Regions from separate parts of the Paenibacillus sp. 11B genome, predicted to be linked through region 2. Evidence: riboswitches for the same ligand, from Rfam matches in the RefSeq annotation. Region 2 holds a riboswitch; the other holds the start of a gene.
What was found. Region 2 has a riboswitch for glycine ahead of sdaAB (L-serine ammonia-lyase, iron-sulfur-dependent subunit beta). Riboswitches for the same ligand answer to the same signal wherever they lie in the genome.
Positions count from the first base shown of each region.

Region 1: it holds a riboswitch for glycine, as region 2 does, so the genes downstream of both, gcvT (glycine cleavage system aminomethyltransferase GcvT) here and sdaAB (L-serine ammonia-lyase, iron-sulfur-dependent subunit beta) in region 2, are expected to answer to the same signal.

Region 1 is NZ_JAUKNS010000001.1:1,784,494-1,796,293, forward strand. Features, by position in the region: gene gcvH (glycine cleavage system protein GcvH) at 494-883, opposite strand; glycine riboswitch at 1,230-1,353, shown strand; glycine riboswitch at 1,357-1,457, shown strand; gene gcvT (glycine cleavage system aminomethyltransferase GcvT) at 1,656-2,792, shown strand; gene gcvPA (aminomethyl-transferring glycine dehydrogenase subunit GcvPA) at 2,789-4,144, shown strand; gene gcvPB (aminomethyl-transferring glycine dehydrogenase subunit GcvPB) at 4,240-5,718, shown strand; gene ptsP (phosphoenolpyruvate--protein phosphotransferase) at 6,029-7,741, opposite strand; gene Q0V21_RS07850 (HPr family phosphocarrier protein) at 7,734-8,009, opposite strand; gene ptsG (glucose-specific PTS transporter subunit IIBC) at 8,087-10,141, opposite strand; gene glcT (glucose PTS transporter transcription antiterminator GlcT) at 10,429-11,283, opposite strand; gene Q0V21_RS07865 (flotillin lipid rafts scaffold protein FloT) at 11,449-11,800, opposite strand, start outside.
Region 2 is NZ_JAUKNS010000009.1:132,894-144,693, forward strand. Features, by position in the region: gene Q0V21_RS29560 (YhgE/Pip domain-containing protein) at 1-1,176, opposite strand, end outside; gene sdaAA (L-serine ammonia-lyase, iron-sulfur-dependent, subunit alpha) at 1,433-2,383, opposite strand; gene sdaAB (L-serine ammonia-lyase, iron-sulfur-dependent subunit beta) at 2,373-3,062, opposite strand; glycine riboswitch at 3,175-3,316, opposite strand; glycine riboswitch at 3,321-3,444, opposite strand; gene Q0V21_RS29575 (MFS transporter) at 3,783-5,060, opposite strand; gene Q0V21_RS29580 (phosphotransferase enzyme family protein) at 5,090-6,181, opposite strand; gene pstB (phosphate ABC transporter ATP-binding protein PstB) at 6,416-7,171, opposite strand; gene pstA (phosphate ABC transporter permease PstA) at 7,184-8,071, opposite strand; gene pstC (phosphate ABC transporter permease subunit PstC) at 8,074-8,982, opposite strand; gene Q0V21_RS29600 (phosphate ABC transporter substrate-binding protein PstS family protein) at 9,125-10,051, opposite strand; gene Q0V21_RS29605 (arsenic transporter) at 10,809-11,800, opposite strand, start outside.

The DNA of each region.
Region 1 (11,800 bases), on a different contig from region 2:
TAATAAATCTTAATTTCACAACCATATCGTAAATGAAAACGGTATCTTCTACAACGAAATGAAAACCTACTTCCGTCATGAACGTTGATGACAAGATTTAAATTTGAAGGATTGTCCCATTTTGAACCTTGTATAAGGAATGGAACCTGTTATTCCCTTTCCTGTATCATACCCACGAATTACCCCATTTTAATGACAAATAAAATTGTAAATTTATTCAATTTTAATGAGCAGTTTCTATCTCATTCAGGATTGATGATGAAACACGTTAGGGTGTTATTCATTTCATTCAAATAATCTGAAATACTCTAATAACAACGGCAAAAAGCGCAATTGCTCAGCCCGTTACAGGTGAGACAATTGCGCCTAAGTATTCTCCGGATTAGCAGGATTACCATCCGGATCTATAATCAATCGATTCATTCTTTTTAAGTTAAACGGCATTTGGCCTGAGGCTGAAATTCAGTCTCCAGCGGAAAATGCAACCCTAGTTTTATTCCGTATGTTTACGATACGCATCCGCATTCATCAATGTGGACAGTGCTGCTGTCAAATCGCCCTCAACACGGATTTCGATCATCCAGCCTTCTTCATATGGAGAGTTATTAACTAGCTCCGGGGAATCCTGCAATGCCTCATTTACAGCAACAATTGTTCCACTTACAGGAGAAAACAAATCCGAAACGGTTTTGACGGATTCAATTGTTCCAATGCTGTCTTCCGCCTTTACATCCGATTCAAGGTCAGGCAATTCTACAAACACAATGTCACCCAGCTGATGCTGCGCGAATTCGGTAATGCCAATACGTACGGTATCCTCCCCTACGGTCTGCACCCATTCGTGCTCTTCACTGTACAGGAAATCACTTTTTAATTCGCTCATCGATATCCGCCTCGCTTTTCATTAATGAGTGCATGCGCTTCTTTGACCTTAACCTTTTTCCCAAAACATAGCGTATGATATTTTAGATTCAAATGTCAAGATACCTTACAATTTATTTGACTTTCTTCCTTATATGCCTGTAACTCCATTGGGCTCTCTCTACATATAATGGTGAATATTAGAAAAGTAAGCGTGCTCTTTAAAAATATACGAACATTACAGAATCATATTGAAATATCATTCGGATTTTTTGTTGATTTCTATGATATCGTTCTTGACATCAATAGTCGATTCAGGCTTTAATGAGAGTAGTAAATATGTTTGTTGGTCTATGCATTACCCGCGGATGAATGTAAAGGGAGAGATTACCCTTGACACCCGAATCAGGGTGTACATGCGGTAACGCCGAAGGAGTAAACCACCGACAAGCGGGAGGTGAATCTCTCAGGCAAAAGGACTTTTACGGGACGCAACTCTGGAGAGCATCTATTCGCCCTGTGTGGGCGTTAGGATCACCCAAGGGGAAACCTGCTGCATCATGCGGCGGGGTAACTCTCAGGTACCAAGGACAGAGCCTAAGAATACAGCGTGCTTCTGGCATGCCGGTTCTTTGGCCTGTCCTTTTCCTTTTTCCCAAAAAAACGAAAACAGGTTATAGAGCGGCGCTGCCTATAGCGTCCTTACCTTACTTTTATAATTAAATGTTGATGCCAGATTCATTGATCCACGGTTAGACACTCGGCCGGTTGACGGCCCATGACGAGGTGATTGGATGTCCGATTTGCTTAGAACCCCACTCTTTCCACTCTATCAGCAGTATGAAGGCGTACGATGCATTGATTTTGGTGGCTGGGAGCTCCCGGTACAATTCAGCGGAATTCAGAAAGAGCATGAAGCGGTACGAGAACGTGCCGGATTATTTGATGTATCCCACATGGGTGAATTCACCGTACAAGGTGAACACGCGGAAGCTTTTTTACAGCACATGACGACCAATGATGTAACAACACTCGTTCCCGGTCAGGCTCAATACACGTTAATGTGTTATCCGGATGGCGGCGTGGTCGATGATCTGTTGATCTATAAACTGAAAGACCAGCATTATTTGCTGGTGGTTAATGCCTCCAACATCGACAAGGACTGGTCATGGCTGCAGCAGCACATGTCGCCAGGCGTAACGATGACTAATGATTCCGAACAAACGGCGCTGCTTGCCCTGCAAGGCCCACTTGCTGTGGATATTCTCGCAAAGGTGACAGACACTGATGTGTCTTCGATTGAGCCTTTCCGTTTTGTACCGAATGCAAAGGTATGTGGCGTTACTTTACTGTTATCCCGCACCGGATATACGGGTGAAGACGGATTTGAGCTCTATGTTCCTGCCGAACAGGCCGCTGTGGTCTGGAACGGATTGATGCAGGCGGGAGAAGGTTACGGACTCGTTCCGACCGGACTGGGTGCCCGGGATACGCTGCGCTTTGAAGCCAAGCTTCCCCTGTATGGACAGGAGCTGTCTGCAACCATCTCGCCGCTGGAGGCTGGCGTTGGCATGTTTGTGAAGCTGAATGCCGGGCCGTTTATCGGACATGAAGCCTTGTTGCAGCAAAAAAATGATGGGCCTGCCCGCAAGCTGGTCGGCATCGAAGTGCTGGAGCGTGGTATTCCCCGCCCCCATTATCCGATATACGCCGAAGGCGTACAGATTGGTGAAGTAACCACAGGCACCCAATCCCCTACGCTAAAACGCAATCTGGGGCTGGCCTTGATTGACAGCAAATATGCTGCACTGGGTACCCCGCTGGAGATTGAGATTCGTGACAAGAAACTGAAAGCCGAGGTCGTGAAGACCCCTTTTCATAAACGGACACGTGCGCCAAAGACACCTACTCAAGGAGCTGATCAAGCATGAGCAAGCACCGCTATATTCCCATGACCGAGCAGGATCAGAGTGCCATGCTGGCAACCATCGGTGTGGAAACAATTGAGGATCTGTTCCATGACATTCCACAGGAGATTCGCTATCAGGGTGAACTGCCTGTTTCCTCCAAACTGGATGAATATGCACTCACACGTCATATGTCAAAGCAAGCGGGAGCCAATGCCAACTTCGAGACACACGCCAGTTTCCTGGGTGCAGGCATTTATGATCACCACGTTCCTTCCGTCATTAATCATGTCATCTCCCGTTCCGAGTTTTATACTGCCTATACTCCTTATCAACCCGAGATCAGCCAGGGAGAATTACAGGCGATTTTCGAGTTTCAATCCTACATCTGTGAGTTAACAGGCATGGCTGTAGCCAATGCCAGCATGTACGATGGCGCGACTGCATTCGCAGAAGCAGGCAATCTTGCCGCAGCGGCAACCCGCCGCAAACAGCTGATTGTGTCACGTACCGTGCATCCCGAATCCCGTCAGGTATTGCAAGCTTATGCACATGGCCTCAATCTGGAGATCGTTGAGATTGGGTATCAAAATGGTGTAACAGACTGGGATGCCCTGCAAGCCGCTGTGTCCGATGACACCGCAGCCGTCATGATCCAGAGCCCGAACTTCTTCGGCGCCGTGGAAAATGTAAAACAGGCCGCAGATCTTGCGCATGCGCACAAAAGCCTGCTCGTGGTCAGCGCCAACCCGCTATCGCTGGGTCTGCTGGAAGCCCCAGGCAAGCTGGGTGCTGACATCGTCGTTGGCGACGCACAGCCCCTTGGTATCGCCGCTTCACTTGGCGGCCCGACATGCGGATATTTCGCCGTATCCCAGGCTCATATGCGCCGGATTCCTGGCCGAATTGTAGGCCAGACAACGGACCGCAACGGAAAGCGTGGTTTTGTACTCACGCTGCAAGCACGTGAACAGCATATTCGTCGTGAAAAGGCGACGTCCAACATCTGTTCCAACCAGGCTTTGCTCGCACTGAGTGCCTCTGTCTATATGTCCATCATGGGTAAACAAGGTATGATCGATGTCGCTGATTTGAATTTGCAAAAGAGCCATTATGCCCTGAACACACTTACCGCAATTCCAGGGGTCTCTCTTACGTTTACTGCACCAACGTTTAATGAGTTTGTTATCCAACTGCCTGAAGCAACAAATGTGGATGCCCTGCAACTGAAATTACTCGATGCCGGCTTCATTGGCGGGTATGAACTTGGAAGAGAGTATTCCGAGCTCGCCGGACATATGCTCATTGCCGTTACCGAACGACGCAGCAAGGAAGAGATAGACGAATTCGCACGTGTATTGGAGGGATCGCTGTGACTCAGGAAACGACAACAAAGGCAACTTCAGGAACAGGACAACCGGAAACAGTAACCTCAGTCTCCACTTCGGGCCATGCGGAAACAGTTACAAAAATCTCTGCCCAAGCTGCCTCTTCAGCACCGGAGCAATCATTGATTTTTGAACTCAGTAGCCCGGGTCGGGTTGCGTACTCCTTGCCAGAATGCGACGTTCCCCGGCAAGCTGCCGATTCCCTGATTCCCCGGGAAATGCTTCGATCGGAAGCAGCAGCATTGCCTGAGGTTTTTGAAGTTGACGTCATTCGCCACTACACTGCTCTGTCTCGTCGTAATTTCGGAATAGATAACGGATTCTATCCGCTAGGTTCTTGTACGATGAAATATAATCCGAAGATTAATGAGGATGTGGCCCGTTACAACGGATTCGCCAAAATTCATCCATATCAGCACGAATCCAGCATTCAAGGTGCACTTGAACTGCTCTACACGTTACAAAATGACCTTGCTGGCCTAACCGGTATGGATGCCGTTACACTGCAACCTGCCGCTGGCGCACACGGCGAATGGACCGGACTCATGATGATCCGGGCCTACCACGAAGGTCGTGGTGAACAGCGTACGAAAGTCATCGTACCGGATTCTTCTCACGGCACCAACCCGGCAAGTGCAACCGTTGCAGGTTTCGAAACGGTAACAATCCCTTCCCGCGCAGACGGTCTGGTAGATCTGGACGTACTCCGCGCTGCTGTAGGGTCGGATACCGCAGCGTTGATGCTGACCAATCCGAACACACTCGGACTTTTTGAAAAAGACATTCAGGAGATTGCCTCCATCGTGCATGAGGCTGGTGGCCTGCTGTACTATGATGGTGCCAACTCCAATGCTATTATGGGCATCACCCGCCCTGGCGATATGGGCTTTGACGTGGTACATCTAAACTTGCATAAAACGATGAGCACTCCGCACGGCGGTGGTGGACCTGGTGCCGGCCCGGTTGGCGTGAAGAGCCGCTTAATTCCGTTTCTGCCGAAACCGATGGTCATCAAAAATGATGAGGGCATATATGCATTGGATCGCGAAAGCGATCAATCCATTGGCCGGGTCAAAGCGTATTACGGCAACTTTGGTATTCTAGTCCGTGCCTATGCCTACATTCGCACCTATGGACCTGAAGGCTTGCGCCGGGTATCCGAATGCGCGGTGCTCAACGCCAACTACATGATGGCCCGTCTCGCACCTTACTACGAGATTCCGTATCCAGGCGTGTGCAAACATGAATTCGTGATGTCTGGCCGGGGATTGAAGCAGTATGGTGTACGTACACTGGATGTCGCCAAACGATTGCTTGATTTTGGATATCACCCGCCAACCGTGTACTTCCCGCTGAACGTGGAGGAGTGCATTATGATCGAGCCGACGGAAACCGAGAGCAAAGAAACATTGGATGGGTTCATTGATACGATGATCCGCATTGCCAAGGAAGCAGAAGAGACACCTGAACTGGTACTCAATGCCCCTTATGGCACACCGGTTACCCGTCTGGATGAAACAACAGCAGCCCGTAAGCCTGTATTGAACTGCGCTTGCAGTTGAAAGCTAATCGTTATAAATGACCAAAAACAGTCGCACTTATGTGCGGCTGTTTCCTTTTAACCTGTTAGTTTTATCTCATTCTCTTCGGTCCAGTGCTTTCAATTTTGATCGTATGTCTCTTCGAAGGCTCAGCGGATGATCACCGATGTTTCGTCTTCTTTGCGATAGATAACCGCAGAATAGAAAGTTCCGCTTAAAACAAAAAAAGCCGGTATCTGCTGTAACAACAGATACCGGCAAAATCGCTGCACGACTGCAGCTTTTTTATCGGAAAAAGAAACCCTTAAAATCGGGTGGAAACCCCATAAAATTACGCTTGAATGCTTTGAACCAATTCAACGACTTGTTCAGCCGTTTGCATATCCAGTGCTTTGGCAGCAAGCTCTTGCATGTCTGCACGGGACAGTTTGGTGATCTGACTACGAGCTGGCAGAATGGATGTTGCGCTCATGCTGAACTCATCCAGTCCGAGACCGAGCAGCAATGGAATTGCTGTTTCGTCTCCGGCCATCTCTCCACACATGCCAACCCATTTACCTTCACGGTGCGCTGCATCGATAACCATTTTAACCAAACGCAAGATGGCAGGGTTATAGGGTTGATACAGATACGATACACGCTCGTTCATACGGTCAGCAGCCATTGTGTATTGAATCAGATCGTTTGTTCCGATACTGAAGAAGTCCACTTCTTTGGCAAATTGATCCGCCAGAACCGCAGTCGAAGGAATTTCGACCATGATTCCCAGTTGGATGCTGTCTGAAACAGCAATACCTTCAGCGACCAGCTTTTCCTTCTCTTCGAGCAGGACAGCCTTCGCTTCACGGAATTCCCCCAGTGTTGCGATCATCGGGAACATGACACGCAGGTTACCATGTACGCTTGCACGCAGCAATGCACGCAATTGCGTACGGAATATATCCTGACGGTCCAGACACAGACGAATTGCGCGGAAACCGAGGAATGGATTCATTTCTTTTGGCAGATCCAGGTATGGAAGCTCTTTGTCTCCACCGATGTCGAGTGTACGAACGACAACAGGTTTACCTTCCATTTTCTCCAGTACAGCCTTGTAAGCATTATACTGAATGTCCTCGGAAGGAAGCTTGTCTCTGCCCATATACAGGAACTCGGTACGGTACAGGCCTACAGCCTCGCCGCCATTTTCCAGAACACCGGCAACATCATTCGGAGTACCAATGTTGGCTGCCAGTTCCACATGAACGTTGTCCACTGTTACCGTTGGCTCATCACGCAGTTTTCTCCACTCGGCACGTTGTGCATCGTATTGCTCCTGTTTGGAACGATATTCAGCAATAACATCATCCGTTGGATTAACAAGTACATGACCGTCCAAACCGTCAACGATAATCATATCGCCTTGTTTAGCTTGAGCCAGAATGTCCTTGGTTCCAACGACAGCAGGGATTTCAAGCGAACGAGCCATGATTGCGGAGTGCGAAGTACGTCCACCAATATTCGTTGCAAAACCTTTTACATATTGACGGTTCAGTTGAGCCGTGTCGGAAGGCGTAAGATCCTCCGCAAGCACGATCACTTCTTCACTGATCTCAGCTGGACTCATGAATTCGATACCAAGCAAGTGATTCAGCACACGTTTGGTTACATCACGCATATCTGCAGCACGTTCCTGCAGGTAAGCACTCTTCATGTTTTCGAACATTTCGATAAATTGCGTTGCTGTTTCGTTCAATGCGAATTCCGCATTAACCTTATCATCTGCAATTTTCGCTTTAACCGGATCAATCAGTTCCGGGTCATTCAAAATGAGCAAATGCGAAGCAAAAATCTCAGCTTTTTTCTCGCCAAGCTCTTGTAAAGTACGCTCTTTGATCGCCTCAAGCTCAGCCTGGGACTTGCCCAGAGCTGAGTCGAGTTTCGCGATCTCTGCGTCAACGTCGTTGATTTCGCGTTTTTCTACAGAGTAATTGGGATGCTCCAAGATAAACGCCTTGGCGATAGCAATACCCGCCGAAGCCGCGATCCCAGAAACATTAAGCATTAATTTCGCCCAGCCCTTCGTTAACCATAACGTCTGTCAGAGCTTGAAGAGCTTCTGCTTCGCCTTCACCTTCAACGATGATGTTGATGGTGTCGCCTTGTTCCAGACCAAGGGAAAGTACGCCCAGGATGGATTTCAAAGTTACTTTTTTACCGTTAGCTTCTGCAAAGGATTCTGCACCTTTGAATTTGTTTGCTGTATTAACCAGGGCTGTCGCCGGACGTGCGTGGATACCATCTTCGTCTGTAATTCTGAATGTTTGTTGCATTACAATCATCTCACTTTCAATAATTTAGTTTAGGCATTGCATCTATTTACACTTGCTTGCCATTGTCGTAACACTTCTTATTTTATCTCAATGATTGGCTGATCGCCAATTTTCAGTACGCCGCTCTTCTTGAGCGTCACTGTTGAGCCTTCTGGCAGGTTGGTGAAAATGACCGGAGAGATGATCGATGGCGCGTTGGCTTTGACATACTCCAGATCTACTTCCATAATCGGCTGTCCTGCGGATACCAGATCACCTTCCTGCACGAGCACGTTAAAGCCCTGACCTTTCAGCTTCACCGTGTTGACACCTATATGAACAAGCACTTCCTTGCCTCCGTCAGACATGATGCCCACGGCATGTTTGCTTGGAAATACGTTAAACACTTTGCCATATACAGGCGATGTAATCTTGCCATCATGAGGCAGAACAGCAAAGCCGTCACCTGTCATTTTCTCGGCAAAGACCGGATCAGGAACGTTTGTGATGTCCATCAGTTCACCATTCACAGGCATAACGATGTCCTCGGCAACAATACGTTCGCCCTCTGCTCCCTGTTCCTTCTCCTTTTCAGGAGTTGGTTTGACCTCAGCTGCTGGCGTTGGTGCCGGTACTCGTCCTGCAATGATATCCTGCATCTGGGATTTAATCGTATCTGAGCGTGTACCGAAGATGGCCTGTACATTATTACCCACCTCAAGCACACCAGATGCACCCAATTGTTTCAAACGATCTTTATTTACACTGGATTTCTCATTTACTTCAATCCGCAAACGAGTAATGCAGGCATCCAGATGTTTGATATTCTCTTGTCCACCGAATGCAGCAAGAATGTTGTGAGGCAGATCATCCGTTGATCCGGAGCCTCCACCTGATGCTGTTTCAGGAGTTGCATCCTCACGTCCCGGTGTTTTGAGGTTGAATTTGCGAATGATGAATCGGAATCCGAAATAGTAAATCACTGCAAGAATCAAACCTACGATGATAACATCCCACCAAGGTGTGCGATTCGGGATAATCCCGAAGATCAGGAAGTCAATGAATCCACCGGAGAACGTCATCCCGATTTTGACTCCCAGAATTTGCATTGTCATGAAAGACAAACCTGCAAAGATACAGTGTACTGCAAACAGGATTGGTGCTACAAACAGGAATGAGAACTCAAGCGGCTCTGTAATCCCTGTCAGGAACGAAGTCAGCGCAGCTGATCCCATGATCCCTGCAACATACTTTTTGTGTTCCGGTCTTGCTTCATGGTACATCGCAAGTGCCGCAGCTGGCAAACCGAACATCATGAACGGGAATTTACCAACTTGGAACGTTCCTGCGGTAAGGTTCACACCATCACGCAGTTGATTGAAGAAGATTTGCTGGTCGCCACGAATGACATCTCCAGCTTTGTTCACATATTCACCGAACTCAAACCAGAATGGCGAGTAGAAAATGTGATGCAGACCGAACGGAATAAGTGACCGTTCTACGACCCCGAAAATGAACGCCGATAATGTCGGACTTGTATCTACCATGAAGTGAGATACAGCATTCAGTCCATTTTGAATCGGAGGCCAGATGACCACCAGAAGCAACCCGATCAAGAGGGAAACAACTGAAGTGATAATCGGGACAAAGCGTTTACCTGCAAAGAATCCGAGGTAAGACGGCAGTTCGATTTTGAAAAATCGATTGTAGCATAGTGCGGCGGTAATACCTATGATAATACCTCCGAACACGCCGGTACTCAATGTAGGGATACCCAAGATGCTGGCGTAACCTGGTACTTCACCGATCATCGCAGGCGTAACACCAACAGCCGTACCCAGAGTAACGTTCATGACCAAGTAACCGATGATGGCCGCAAGACCTGCGACACCTTCACCTCCGGCCAGCCCGACGGCTACCCCGACAGCGAACAGCAATGCCAGATTATCAAATACGATCTGCCCTGCATTCATCATAATCGTCGCGATTGAGCTCACCCATGGAGTATCTAACACAGTAGCATACTGTAGGAAATCCGGGTTCACAAGCATATTACCGATTCCTAGCAGTAGACCTGCCGCTGGCAGGATGGCTACAGGTAGCATAAGAGCTTTACCTACTCTTTGCAACACACCAAAAAGCTTTTTAAACATTGCGTCGTATCACCCTTTCTTTTAATTTTTTATGTTGTGAAGCAAGCAAGGGAAAACAAAAAAGGCACGAGTTAATAAAGGAAATTGATCCAACCTTCGGGTATAGCATACCCGGTATAAGGAAAGAACAATCACGCTCTATATAACTCATGCCTGATCGAATCAGTAACACGTCGTTTGTGTTTATTCAGTTGCTTGATTACGGAAATCATTGTAGCACCACTTTAAAAGCGATGCAAGCCTTTACACGAAATTTGTCGAATTAGAATTCCACTAGTGGAATTATTTCACTTGTTCTCTTCTTCTTTCCTTTGATTCAAGCGTTGCAAATGAATGGTCAGATAGCCTACTTCAGCAGGATATACAGGGAGATTCAACCTCTTTTCCATCACCTTGGTTAGCTTCCATGCAAGCGAGTACATTTCAGGATACTCCAACTTCAACAGGGAATCCAATTTATGAAGTTCTTCCACTTTGTCTCCCCGACGGACGCGCTCCAAGGCGAATCGAAGATGGGTCAGCAACCGGGAGTAGTCGAGTGATTCCGTCTCAAACGAATAATCCAGTTGGGTGGACACCAGGCTCACCAAATCGGTAATCAGTTGGGAATGCTCCCGAACTTGAGAAATATTTTGGTTGGTCATGGCACTGTAGATGTGAAGGGCAATAAAACCGATCTCATCCATTCCCAAATCTACGCCCAACTTTTCCTTAATCAAACGCACCGCATAATCACCCATGCGATATTCGTCAGGATAGATTTCACGGGTTTCATATAGAAATGGATTCTGGATGACAATGCCTTGTTCTTTCCGCTTTAATGCAAAAGAAATATGATCGGTCAATGCGATATGAATATGTTCGTTTAAAGGAACGTCCGTATGTTCTGCAATATACGTAATGACTTCATTAATGATTTCAATCAAGGCTTCATCCACTTGTGGAAGAAGCTGTTTATACTGCTCTTGCTCCTGCTGGTTTCTCAGAATGAACATCTTCTCCACAGCCATCAGTGGAATAATGTCATTTGTTTTCCGATTGAAGCCGATGCCTTTACCAATCACGACAACTTCTCCATGTTCAGGATGCTGTGCAATAATTACATTATTATTTAGAGCTTTGGCTACTTGCAGGCTACTCAATGTTTGCACCTCTTTTTCACACCATCTTAGGTGTGATTCAGTCACACCATAGTAAGAACGAAAAGACATCCGGAAGCGGGCAAACCGCGCCGGACGTCTCGCTTAAAAAGTAACAAAAATTCGTCTTAAGGTCAATAGAGCATAAGTGCTTTACGACTCGTTGTCTTACTCATCAACACCAGCTTTTTCCACAATCTTGTCGATTATAGAGGGAGTCGTTACAGGCTCACTCTGTTGAATAGCAATCGGTGCTGCTGTTTTAGGCTTGGTGAAACCTTTAATTAACTGCTCCACATCAATGCCGGAGACACTTTTGAGCATCTCGGGAGCCGTTGCCATGAGCTCTGTTACATAATTGCTTACACGAGCAGCGCCTTCACCCTTACCTGTATCCACAACGGTCAGCTTATCAATTGCGGAAATCGGCTCGGCAATTTTACCAGCAAGTTCAGGCAGCATTTTGACGATGATATCGAGCACGGCTGCTTCGCCAAACTTTTGGAACGCTTCGGCCAGC
Region 2 (11,800 bases):
AGGAGCAGCAGCAGCTTTGGATTCTAAAGGAATGCCGGATTGTGCAGGACTCGAGCGTTTGATCCACGTGCACACCACACCCAGAACCAACGTCGCCGCTCCAATCACCACCAGAAGCAGAACATCATGACTAATCCCGCTGCCGCCAAGCACCAGATTCATCATGCCCTCCACTGCATAGGTTGCCGGTAGATAATGACCGATCTGTTGATAGAAATCAGACATGACATCACGCGGAATGGTTGCGCCCGATGACAACATCAGCAGAGGCAGCAAAGCACTGTTTAACCAAGCCCCGGCATTTCCAAGCAGCAACAAGCTCAATTGCGCGACGAATAGAAAAGATAAGGTAATCAACAACTGAAATAGCCATAACATCCACCATCCATCCGCTGATGATACACCCATAACATGCATCATCCCGGCTCCAACGAGCGATACGATAAATGCAGCACCCAGGTTGATGATATTGCGTGCCCAGAAACGCTCCCATTTCCCCGCCTTGCTACTTAGTTCTCCAGACACTTTTTGCAGATTCATACCAAGCAGCATCGCACCTGTAAACGTAGCCGTCACAATCAGCATCGGCACCATCGAAAAGGCAAAGTTTTGAACTGGATTCAGCCGTTCCACTTCTGCCTCCACCCGGGAAGATAACCCCAGCGCCAGCGCATTTGCCTGATCGGAAGCCATACCCGATTGATCCAGCACTCCACGAATGCCATTTTGCTGTACTTCACGGTTCAACGTCGCTGTAACTTGTGCGGATACGTTCTGCATCACACTTTTCACGGTAGCTACGTTGGATTCATTCATCACATACTTCACCTTCACCGGTTGCGATAAATCTCCCGCCTGCTGCATGAAACCCGATGGAATCTCAATAATCATGTATACATCCCTGTCGGTTAACAGCTGTCTGGCTTCTTCCATCGATGCGGATGGTTTGATCACAAAGCCAAGTCCCGCTGCAAGAGACTTCGCTACAGGCTCAGCCGCGGCCCCATCTTCATTCACAATGGTCACCGCAAGCTGAGTCATCCGTGCATTAACCTGATCATACCCACTAAGCCAAATGGTATTAAAAAAAACCTGGAATAATACGGCCGTAATCAACCCGACAATCGTAGCTCCATTTTTCATAAACAGAAGACTCGTTTGAAAAACACGTTTCATCTTATTCATCTCCTTAGGTTGTATTACGTTATTTAGCTTTTCTATATATCATATTGATATATGTCAGTTAATAATATATCTAATCGATATATAAACGTCAATACCTATTTATTTTTTTCTTTGTTGGAACAGCAAAAAAGCCGATACGCCTCTTCATCAGGAAGAATTCGTATCGGCTTTCATATCAAGATGGGAGCAGCATCGACGTTTATGATCCAGACTCCGAGTTAATTCAGTTCATGTTCGTTCATGGTTGTCATGCCTTAGGTTCAGGTTTGTTTTCAGCAGGGGACTCAGACTCTGCTTCAACTTCAGGCTCTGCACGCTTCGCCTTCGGTTTGGCGAGCTTCTCCATCATTTTCCGTCCCGTTGGTGTTTGAGCCAGCCCACCTTGGGCCGTTTCACGGTGCCTGCTTGGCATGGCACTGCCTACTTCCAGCATGACATCAATGACTTCGTCAGACGGAATGGCACTTCGTACCCCGGCCAGCGCCATGTCGGCCGCAGCCAACGCGGTTACGGCACCCAGTCCGTTACGGATGATGCACGGAATTTCCACGAGGCCTGCGACGGGATCGCAGATAAGGCCCAATGTGTTTTTTAACGCAAGACCTACTGCATGAACCACTTGCTCCGGCGTCCCTCCACGCAGCTCCACCATCGCTCCAGCGGCCATGCCGATGGCAGAACCCACTTCAGCCTGACAGCCGCCCTCGGCACCGGAAATAAATGAATTGTTGGCAATGACATAACCGATCGCTCCCGCACAGAACAGACCGTTCACCAGATGCTCGTCACTCCAGCCAAAACGCTCCTGGGAGCTGATAAATACACCTGGAATGATACCACAGGAACCGGCTGTCGGTGTCGCTACGATTCGGCCCATGGATGCGTTCACTTCCGATACACAAAGGGCATACGCCATGGCTAGTGCAGATGCATCTCCAGAGCAAGTCTCGCCTTTACGAATGTACTCGGCCATTTTTTTGCCGTCTCCGCCAGTCAAGCCGCTGCGTGATGTCGTATCTTCTGTCAGCCCTTTGTGAACAGCTTCCTTCATCACCTGATAGTAATCCGACATCTGCCGCACAACATCCGCTTTCGGGATATTCGTCTCCTGAACCTGCTCTTCGATCATCAGCTCGGCAATGGTTTTGGACTCTGCTGTACAGATGGTATTCAGTTCATGTAGATGTTTAAACCGCATCCGGTTCGACCCCTCTCTTCAAATCAATCACGCGAATGTCCAGCATATGATCCAGCGACCGCAGACGGTTTAACATCTCAGGATTCGGCACACCATCCATCTCCATCGCCGTCAGTGCTTCACCATCCCGCGCTTTCCGATCCACTTGCATGTACCCGATGTTCACACCTGACGAACTGATTGTGGAGGTTACGGAGGCGAGCACCCCTGCTTTGTCCGAATGGCGCAGCACAAGTGTCGGAAACTCTCCGCTGATCTGTACACGAAAATCATTCAATGCATGTACCGATACACTACCACCACCAATGGAAGCACCGATTAGTGAACATTCGCGGTCTCCGTGCCATAACTCAATTTTGACCGTATTAGGATGAGGAGCAGGCAGACCACTTGTAAAAAACTCTACCTCCATACCCGCTTCCTCTGCATATTGCTCTGCATCCGGAATCCGTGGATCATCCGTCACATAATCAAGCAGGCCACCGATCAATGCGAGATCCGTACCATGCCCCTGATACGTATCGGCGAAGGAGCCGTACAGCGTTAATCGGGCACGTTCAGGCGTGCACCCCAACCACTGACGGGCAATTCGACCCAATCTTGCTGCTCCAGCCGTATGTGAACTTGATGGACCTGTCATGGACGGACCAATAATTGAAAAAACGTCTTTAAAACGCATCGCAAACCCTCCATTTATAATCGTCATTTTCATCCAGACCTACACCCATAATGTTCCTTTATTACTGAATGATGACATAAGAAAAGGACAGAAGAAGGCCTTAAGGCCCTCTCTCTGTCCTCGATACCTGAGAGTTTCATGATAAGAAGCGCGGCGGATTGATGCATGCCCTGTATTCACAGGTAATGTCCCCTGCACACCGTGCTGCTTGACCATATACCCCTTGGGTGGCGCATATCGCGCACTCTCCAGAGTTGCGTCCAACGATGGTACATTTACCTGAGAGATTAACCACTGCGCCGGGTGCGTAGCAGCTTGCTCCTTCGGTGCCCGACAGCTGCCTTTTTACTCGGCATGCCCAGGACTCTCCCGCTCGCTATCATTCGCTTGTATGGAACCATTCTGATCGTGTACCAGAACGATAATTGAAGTTTTTATTACTTTCTCATTAAGATTAATCGACCGGAAGATCAGTGTCAACAAACTTAACGATTTCTTTGTGAATATTTACTTTTTTCCATTTTATAAACAGGATGAACCAACGATTTGTAAACTTTTATCACATGAATGTGTTAATGCGTTTCATTTAGAAAGCGTATACATTTGTTTGTTTTCTATGAGCAATATCTGTGGTTAGTACTATCTATGTTAAGATCCACAGAACGGTTCGGGTATTCAGGCAACCATTATTCTGTACTAGAATTGCCGGATTTCTGCCTGTCACCCCACCATCGAGTTGGGCTTCGCCGGTTCATCATAAAACCTGCTTCGGGAAGGAAACATGCTCGTCACCCACAATCCCAACGCTGCCAGCACCATCACTCCAGATACAACCGTATATACCATACGAAGCGACAACTGCTCTGCCACCACGCCTGCAACCAAAATGGAAACCACCTGCAGCACGCTTAACCCCAATCCAAGTATACTGCTCACTCGGCCCATCAGACCGACAGGGATATTATTTTGATAAAAGGTAACCAGGCCCGTATTCGCCAGTGCCGAGCACAGACCGAGCAGAATAAAAGCAAACGCCGCCAGTTCAAACGAGAACGAACGGGCGAACAGGAAATAACCCAGTGCGACCAGAAGCACACCGCCACCCATCATGTGACGGATCGGCACATGTTTGGCGAACAGCCAAACCAGCATGGAGCCTGCCAAATAACCAATCCCGGTGATACTCATCAAAGCTCCGTACTGCGATTCAGGCAGGTTCATCACCTGACGGATAAACACCACTTCCTGGGCATCGAGCGACATGCCGACCACCAGAATGATCTGAAACAGGGCATATATACCGACCACGTAGCTCGACTTCCGGCTAAAGCTCAGTACAGCCCTCCAATCCTGGGCAATCAACCGAGGTGTCAGCCTGTTTCCCGTCCCTTGATTCTGTTCTCCAATGCCCAATTTGGGAAGAAACAATAGAATCACAGCAGAAGCAGCAAAGGAAACCGCATTGGCATAAATGGCTGCAGCCGGAGATAAATAAATCAGCATCACTCCCGCGACTGCCGGGCCGGTAATAAATGCACCTGAGCTGATTAAGGCTTGCAAAGAGTTGAAGCGCTTGCGCCGTTCAGCAGGTACCAGCCGGGTAATGTACACCTGAGAGGAAGGGACAAATATGGAGGAAGACATACTGATCAGAAACATCACTGTATACATCATCCATAGGCTGGAAATCAGGGGGAGCATCGCCACCAACAATGCCCGCAGCATATCGGCACCAATCATCAGCTGCCGCTGATCATAACGATCAATCAGACTGCCTGACCATAACTTCGTGCACACCGAAGCAATTGGCGAGATAATCCATAACCCTGCGACTGCCGCTGGGGACTGTGTCATATTCAGCACCATCAGGTTAATCGCCACAATATATATGAAGTCACCTAGATTGGATATGCCCACTCCGCCAAGTAGCAATCCGGCATGCTTCCAGCCACCAGACGGAATCTTCGAAGCAACTCTTTTTTCATGAATGTTATTCATAGCGCTTCCCACCCAACAGAAATCACAAATTATAACTCATAGAAGATGCTCTCATTGTGTACATAGGGTCTGCAAAATTTGCTGCAAATAAGAGGCATTCGCTCTTTCATCCATTCGTACCTTGACTCATTCTCCATCTGAAATGCGAAATAGCCAAACGTAAAGATTAGCATGAATCCTTCCATTAACCGAATATCACGCTTCGTCAGTGGTTCTGCCTGCTCCGTATAACCCGATAGGAAGATATCCCGTTCCTCCCGATTGAAAATCGTAGCTGCCCCTCCGGCATCAAAGAGATAGTAGCCATAACCGTATAAACAAAAATCAATCATGGATATGCCCTGATCCGTCACCAGCAGATTGCCGCGGGTAATATCCGCGTGAATCACTCCCCAAGTCTCGGCAGTGTGAGGATACGTTTCGAGTTGCCGGTTAATGTTCTCAAACGTCTCACGGATCAGATCGAAATCTTCAGGAGTAAAGATGCCACGTCTAACGCCTTCCTCCAGTTGCTCCAACATGACCAGATTCTCTTTGATCGAGCCGTAGGCAGGTCGTACTCCCGTTTGATCCAAGGCGGGGCTATCGGTATATATCTCTGGGATGATCGCCTTGTCAGCGTGCTGTTCACGGTCATTCACCTGCTGTCTGCTTTCAGACTTCTGTGAACCCACCTGCGGCTTGGGAGTTTCCTTTGGTCTTCGTCCATATTGATGTAGCGTCTGCAACTGTACGCCCAAATCATGAATCTGTGCTGTCGTCAGACGTTCTCCCTGTTTGATATCCCTGCCCTCAATCCATTCCAGAACAGTACAACAGATCTCTTCTCCCGCTTCGTCCAACCAGACGGTGATCCACTCTCCCGAGGTATTGCGTACAGGTGTCTGCACTCGCAATGGGCTGGTAGCCCGTAATTCATGAAGGAGATTCATCTCCGCTTCAAGTGCAGGTCGTGTATGCTGGATGCCCGTCATGCTTGCAAAAGCGGCTTTATGTATACGCAATAAATACTTCTGTCCGGTTACATCATCCACCACTTGGTACGTTAGATTTTCATTATGTCGGATAAAGGAAACGGATGGCTTTTCTATAGAATAATGCGAAATAATTTCAATTGCCATGATGTCTTGGAATATCTTATGGGTAGTTATGATCCACATCTCCTTCTCTTATCAAATTAAAGGTGGCGCTTACAAATATCGTAGCATGATTGTTTTTATTTTGGCAAACTATTCCATATGTAGAATTACATAAAAAAAGCATAACCCCCGAACTGTCTCGCCCGGGTGTTATGCTTCCTTCTATCTCTATAGATCTATCTCTATCTCTATTTCTTACTCCATCCAATATAACAATTAACCGAAACGTCCCATAATATATTCCTGCGTCAGACGGTTGTCCGGGTTGGTGAAAATATGCTCCGTATCCCCGTGTTCAATCATGCTTCCCAGATAAAAATAAGCCGTATAATCCGAGATGCGTGCCGCCTGCTGCATGTTATGGGTAACGATCACGATCCGCAGCTCTTTCTTGAGCTCCGAGATCAATTCCTCCACCTTGCCCGTAGATACCGGGTCAAGTGCAGATGCCGGCTCATCAAGCAGCAAAATCTGCGGATCCACCGACAACGCGCGAGCGATACAAAGACGCTGTTGTTGTCCACCTGAAAGGGCCAGAGCAGACTCGTTCAGTCTGTCCTTCACTTCGTCCCAGAGCGCAGCGCGACGCAGGCTTTTTTCCACAATTTCATCCAGTGCCTTCTTACTCTTGATACCTCGGTAGCGGGGGCCAAACGCGATATTGTTGTAGATGGATTTGTGGAACGGGTTGGGCTTCTGCCACACCATGCCGATCTTTTGGCGAAGCTTGATCACATCCGTACCCGGCTCATTCAGATCATTGCCGTCCATCCAGATATGTCCCTCCGTACGTGAACCGGCAATCTCGTCGTTCATCCGGTTCAACGACCGCAGGAACGTGGATTTACCACAGCCGGATGGGCCAATGAGGGCTGTTACACTGGCTTCAGGGAAAGTCAGGCTGATCTGCTTCACAGCCTGAAAATGCCCATAATATATGCTTAACTGTTCCGTACCGAAAGGTATGGCCATGTTGGTTCCTCCTTATTTCGAAGCTGTCATTCGGCGGTAGACTACCCGACCGATCCAGCGTGCACTCAGATTGAACGCCAGCACGAGAAGTACAAGCACGGCTGAAGCGCCAGCTGCTACTTCTTTGGAGTCTGGGCCAATGCCTTCACTGTTTACTTTCCAGATGTGCACCGCCAGCGTCTCTGCCGGACGCAATGGATTGATCGGCGATCTTGGACTTGTTGGATTCCAGTCCGTGAAGTCCAGCGGCGGACTACTCATACCCGCTGTGAACATCAGAGCTGCTGCTTCACCGAAGATCCGGCCCGATGCCAGGATCGTACCCGTGATTAAGCTGGGCAATGCAACAGGCAGCAGAATGGAAGTGATAATCTTCCATTTGGACAATCCGAGTGCAAGACCCGCTTCCTTCTGCTCTTTCGGAACGGCTCGGAACGCTTGCTCCGTTGTCCGCACCATAAGTGGAAGATTAAATATAGCCAAGGCCATGGCACCCGATAACAGGGAGAATCCGAGACCAAATGTATTAACAATTAGCAAGAGTCCGAACAAACCAATGACGATAGACGGGAATGAGGATAACACTTCGACAACCAGTCGAATAAAGCTTGTAATCCGGCCCGGCTTGGCGTACTCGGCCATATAAATACCGCCGCCCCAGCCAAGGGGAATGGTAATAATCAAGGTCAGAACAAGCAGGAAGATCGAGTTGAATAATTGCGGTCCAATCCCGCCTCCACCTTTGAGCAGCTGTGGTGCACTGGTCAGGAAGTGCCAGTTAATCTGGCCAATCCCACGTACCAGAATGAAGCCAAGCAAACCGAGCAAGAGAACAACAATGAACAAAGCCAGAACAACGATAATGGAAGTGGCAACTTTATCTACCGTTTTAGCCTTCATTTTCATACCCGGTTCCTCCTTTCAAGCAGGCGAACCAGAATGACGAAGACAAAGGTCATCACCAGCAGGACAAGCGCCATACTCCACAGTGCATTATTATGAACGGATCCCATTGTGGTGTTACCCATACTTAGGGTGATTACACTCGTTAACGTTGAAGCCGATTCGAGCAGGGATGTCGGCACATGCGGTGCATTACCGATAACCATCTGTACGGCAAGAGCTTCACCAAATGCGCGAGCCATACCAAGTACAATACCTGTCAGCAAAGCTGGAAGAACCGTAGGGATAATGACACGATAGATTGTTTGCCAGCGAGTTGCACCCAATGCATAGGACGATTCACGCAGACCTTTCGGCAGTGAAGACAGTGCATCTGCCATAATACTTGTTACAGTAGGCAAAATCATAACGGACAGAACCAAACATCCGGCTGCAATTCCGACGCCGGCTCCGCCAAACATGCTGCGCAACAAAGGAACGATAACACTGAGACCGATAAATCCGTATACAACGGAAGGAATACCGGACAGCAGCTCAATCGCAGGTTGCAATATTTTTTTACCTTTACCCGGTACAATCTCGGTCATGAAGAGCGCTGCGCACAAGCTAAGTGGACTTGCGATCAGAGCAGCAAGAAATGTTGTTATGAATGACCCTGTAATGAACGGTAAAGCTCCATAGGCAGCGGGTTCCCCCGTTGGATTCCACGTTTTGCCGGATAAAAATTCGCGTAAACTTACGCCATCCTGGAAAAAGGTCGATAAGCCTTTGGACGCTACAAAATAAACGATGGAAAACATGACAACGATCAGGAAAACGACACAAATCGACGTATAGATCCGTCCCGTCCACTCTTCCCAATAATGCTTTTCTCTCAAGGGCCGGCGCGGTTTCAACTTGTTGTTCATTACCGTTCCCCCTTCGGTCTGTTCCATAACAACCATCCTTCTATAGTAGAATTCATGCAAAATATGGGATAATTCCAGAGCAAACCGCGCAAAGAGGCAGGACCTGGGTCCGCCTCTCTCGCTGTATGCGCAAGTTCAAAGATTATTGAGTTACAGTACCTGCTGCGTCACGTTTTACTTTCATGCCGGATACTGGGATGTAACCAAGCTCCGTCACGTCGTTTTGTTGAATTTCGTCACTCAGGATGTAGTCGAGGAATGCTTGTGTTGCTGCATCCGGGTCACCTTTTGTGTACATGTGCTCGTAAGCCCATACCGGATAAGTTCCTGCTTCAACGTTCTCAACTGTTGCTTCTACACCTTCGTATTTCAAAACTTGCAGGCTGTCATCCAGGTAGGACAGAGCCAGATAACCAATTGCGCCTGGCGTTTCAGCTACGAGCTTTTTAACTGTACCGGAGGAATCTTCCTGAATCGAACCTTGGATATCTTCAACTTTTGTTCCCAGTGCAAAGTTCTCGAATGTTGCACGAGTACCGGAGCTGCTAGGACGGTTTACGATAACGATGGCTTGATCTTTACCGCCAACATCTTTCCAGTTTGTGATTTTACCAGAGAAAATGTCGATCAGTTGTTGCTTCGTCAAATCTTGTACACCTGCATCTTTGTTGCTTACTGGTGCAATTGCTACAACAGCTACTTGGTGATCTTTCAGTTCGCTTACTTTTGCTGCGTCATCAATCTTCTCTTCTGCGAATACGTCAGAGTTACCGATTGTAGCTTGTCCGTCAGATACTTGTGTCAAACCAGTACCACTACCGCCGCCTTGCACTTGTACCGTTACGTTCTTATATTCATCAACTGCCATAAATTTTTGTCCAGCTTGCTCTACCAGAGGTTGCAGTGCTGTTGAACCAACAGCCAGAATGTTCCCGCTAAGTTCAGTAGCAGTTTCTCCTGATCCATTGTCTGTGGCACCCTCTGTACCAGCGTCATTTTTCGATCCGCATGCTGCGAGAACCAGTACGATCGTTAAGGTCATCAAAATGAACGGCAACTTTTTAAACATGTTTTCTTTTCCTCCCCCAATTTAGTGACGGTGATTTGCTTTTATTTTTGTTCACCATCAACTCTTTATTCATTGTAGTTTCGTTATGTCATCTCAAAATCAATGTTTTGTAAACGCAGTGTTAAAAATGTTGGGCTGTGGATCGAAATGCATTTGAGACAAATTGCTTGCTGAAGTGGGTACTTCGGGAACGGATGTTGTTTCAATCCATATTGTGTCCAGATTTTTATCACTTAATGAATAAATCGCTAATATTTTCGGGTGGCCGTTCCGGTTACGGATCGTTCTTCCGATCGCTGTTGTCTCCAATTTTTTTTGATCTGATATTTATAATGTTAAAATTCGGAGACAAAGGCGAACGCTGCCGCTTCTTCAGAATCGATTCCGTCCCCTCCACTACGTTCGGTGTTTTATCTACCCATCAAGAACAAAAGATAATTTTGATCTTTTCTTACAAGGAAAATCCTTACACAGAATAAGCTTCGCTTTTACACAATCGTTTCGTTCCCTGCGCTGAATCAGCGCTGGTTGTGTCACAGGCATTTTAATCCTCAGCCTCCTGGGGATGGCAAAAAGAGAAGGCCAGCTATATAGATGCTGGCCTTTGTTTACATCCTTTAATGTAGAGAGAGAATTATTTCTTCTATAGAAGAAATAAAAAACTGCTTCATAGCCAGTGTGGAGCACCAGCGCATGAGAGCAGCTTTATACAATAAGTTGGATCATATGAGAATTGCTAATGTAAAATACGATTGTACTAACCCAAAATCCATAACCATAAAGCCAATCCGGCCAAAGTAATTAAGAGTGTGGGAATGGTTAAGATGATGCCTGCCTTAAAATAATATCCCCATGTGATCTTCACATCTTTGCGGGATAACACATGGAGCCACAGTAATGTGGCGAGTGAGCCGATTGGTGTCATTTTGGGGCCTAGATCAGATCCAATAACATTGGCATAGATTAGCGCCTCACGCACAATGCCTTCGGTATGTGCACCCTGAATCGCTAATAGGTTAATTAACACGGTGGGCAGATTGTTCATTACGGATGACAACACCGCTGCAATCATGCCCATGCCAATTGAAGCAGCCAGCAGACCATGGTCTGCTATCGCGTCAAGCCAGCGGCTCAGGTAATCGGTTAATCCGGCATTGCGCAGTCCGTACACCACGATATACATGCCCACCGAGAACACCACAATGGACCATGGAGCCTCCTTGATTACGCGTTTCATGTTCACAGCTTCGCTCTTTCTGGCTAATATGGCGAACAAAAGAGCCACTGCACCGACGATAACCGATACCGGAATCGGCAAAAACTCACTGGATGCATAGGCAACTAGTAACAGCACCAGCATGAACCAGGCGATGCGGAACATCCGCGGATCACGAATGGCTTCCTGTGGATCACGTGCTGATGTGATATCGTAGCGAAGCGGGATGCTTTTGCGATAAAACAAGAACAGCATCCCTGTACTCGCCACGATGGAAAATAGATTCGGCACAATCATCCGCACCGCATATTCCACAAATGTAATACCAAAATAATCGGCAGAAACGATATTGACCAGATTGCTGACAACCAGCGGCAACGAAGTTGTATCCGCGATAAATCCACTAGCCATAACAAAGGCGAGCACCATACGCTCATCGAATTTCAATGCCCGTACCATCGCCAGCACAATCGGGGTAAGAATTAGCGCTGCACCATCATTGGCGAAGAGAGCGGACACCGCCGCCCCGAGCA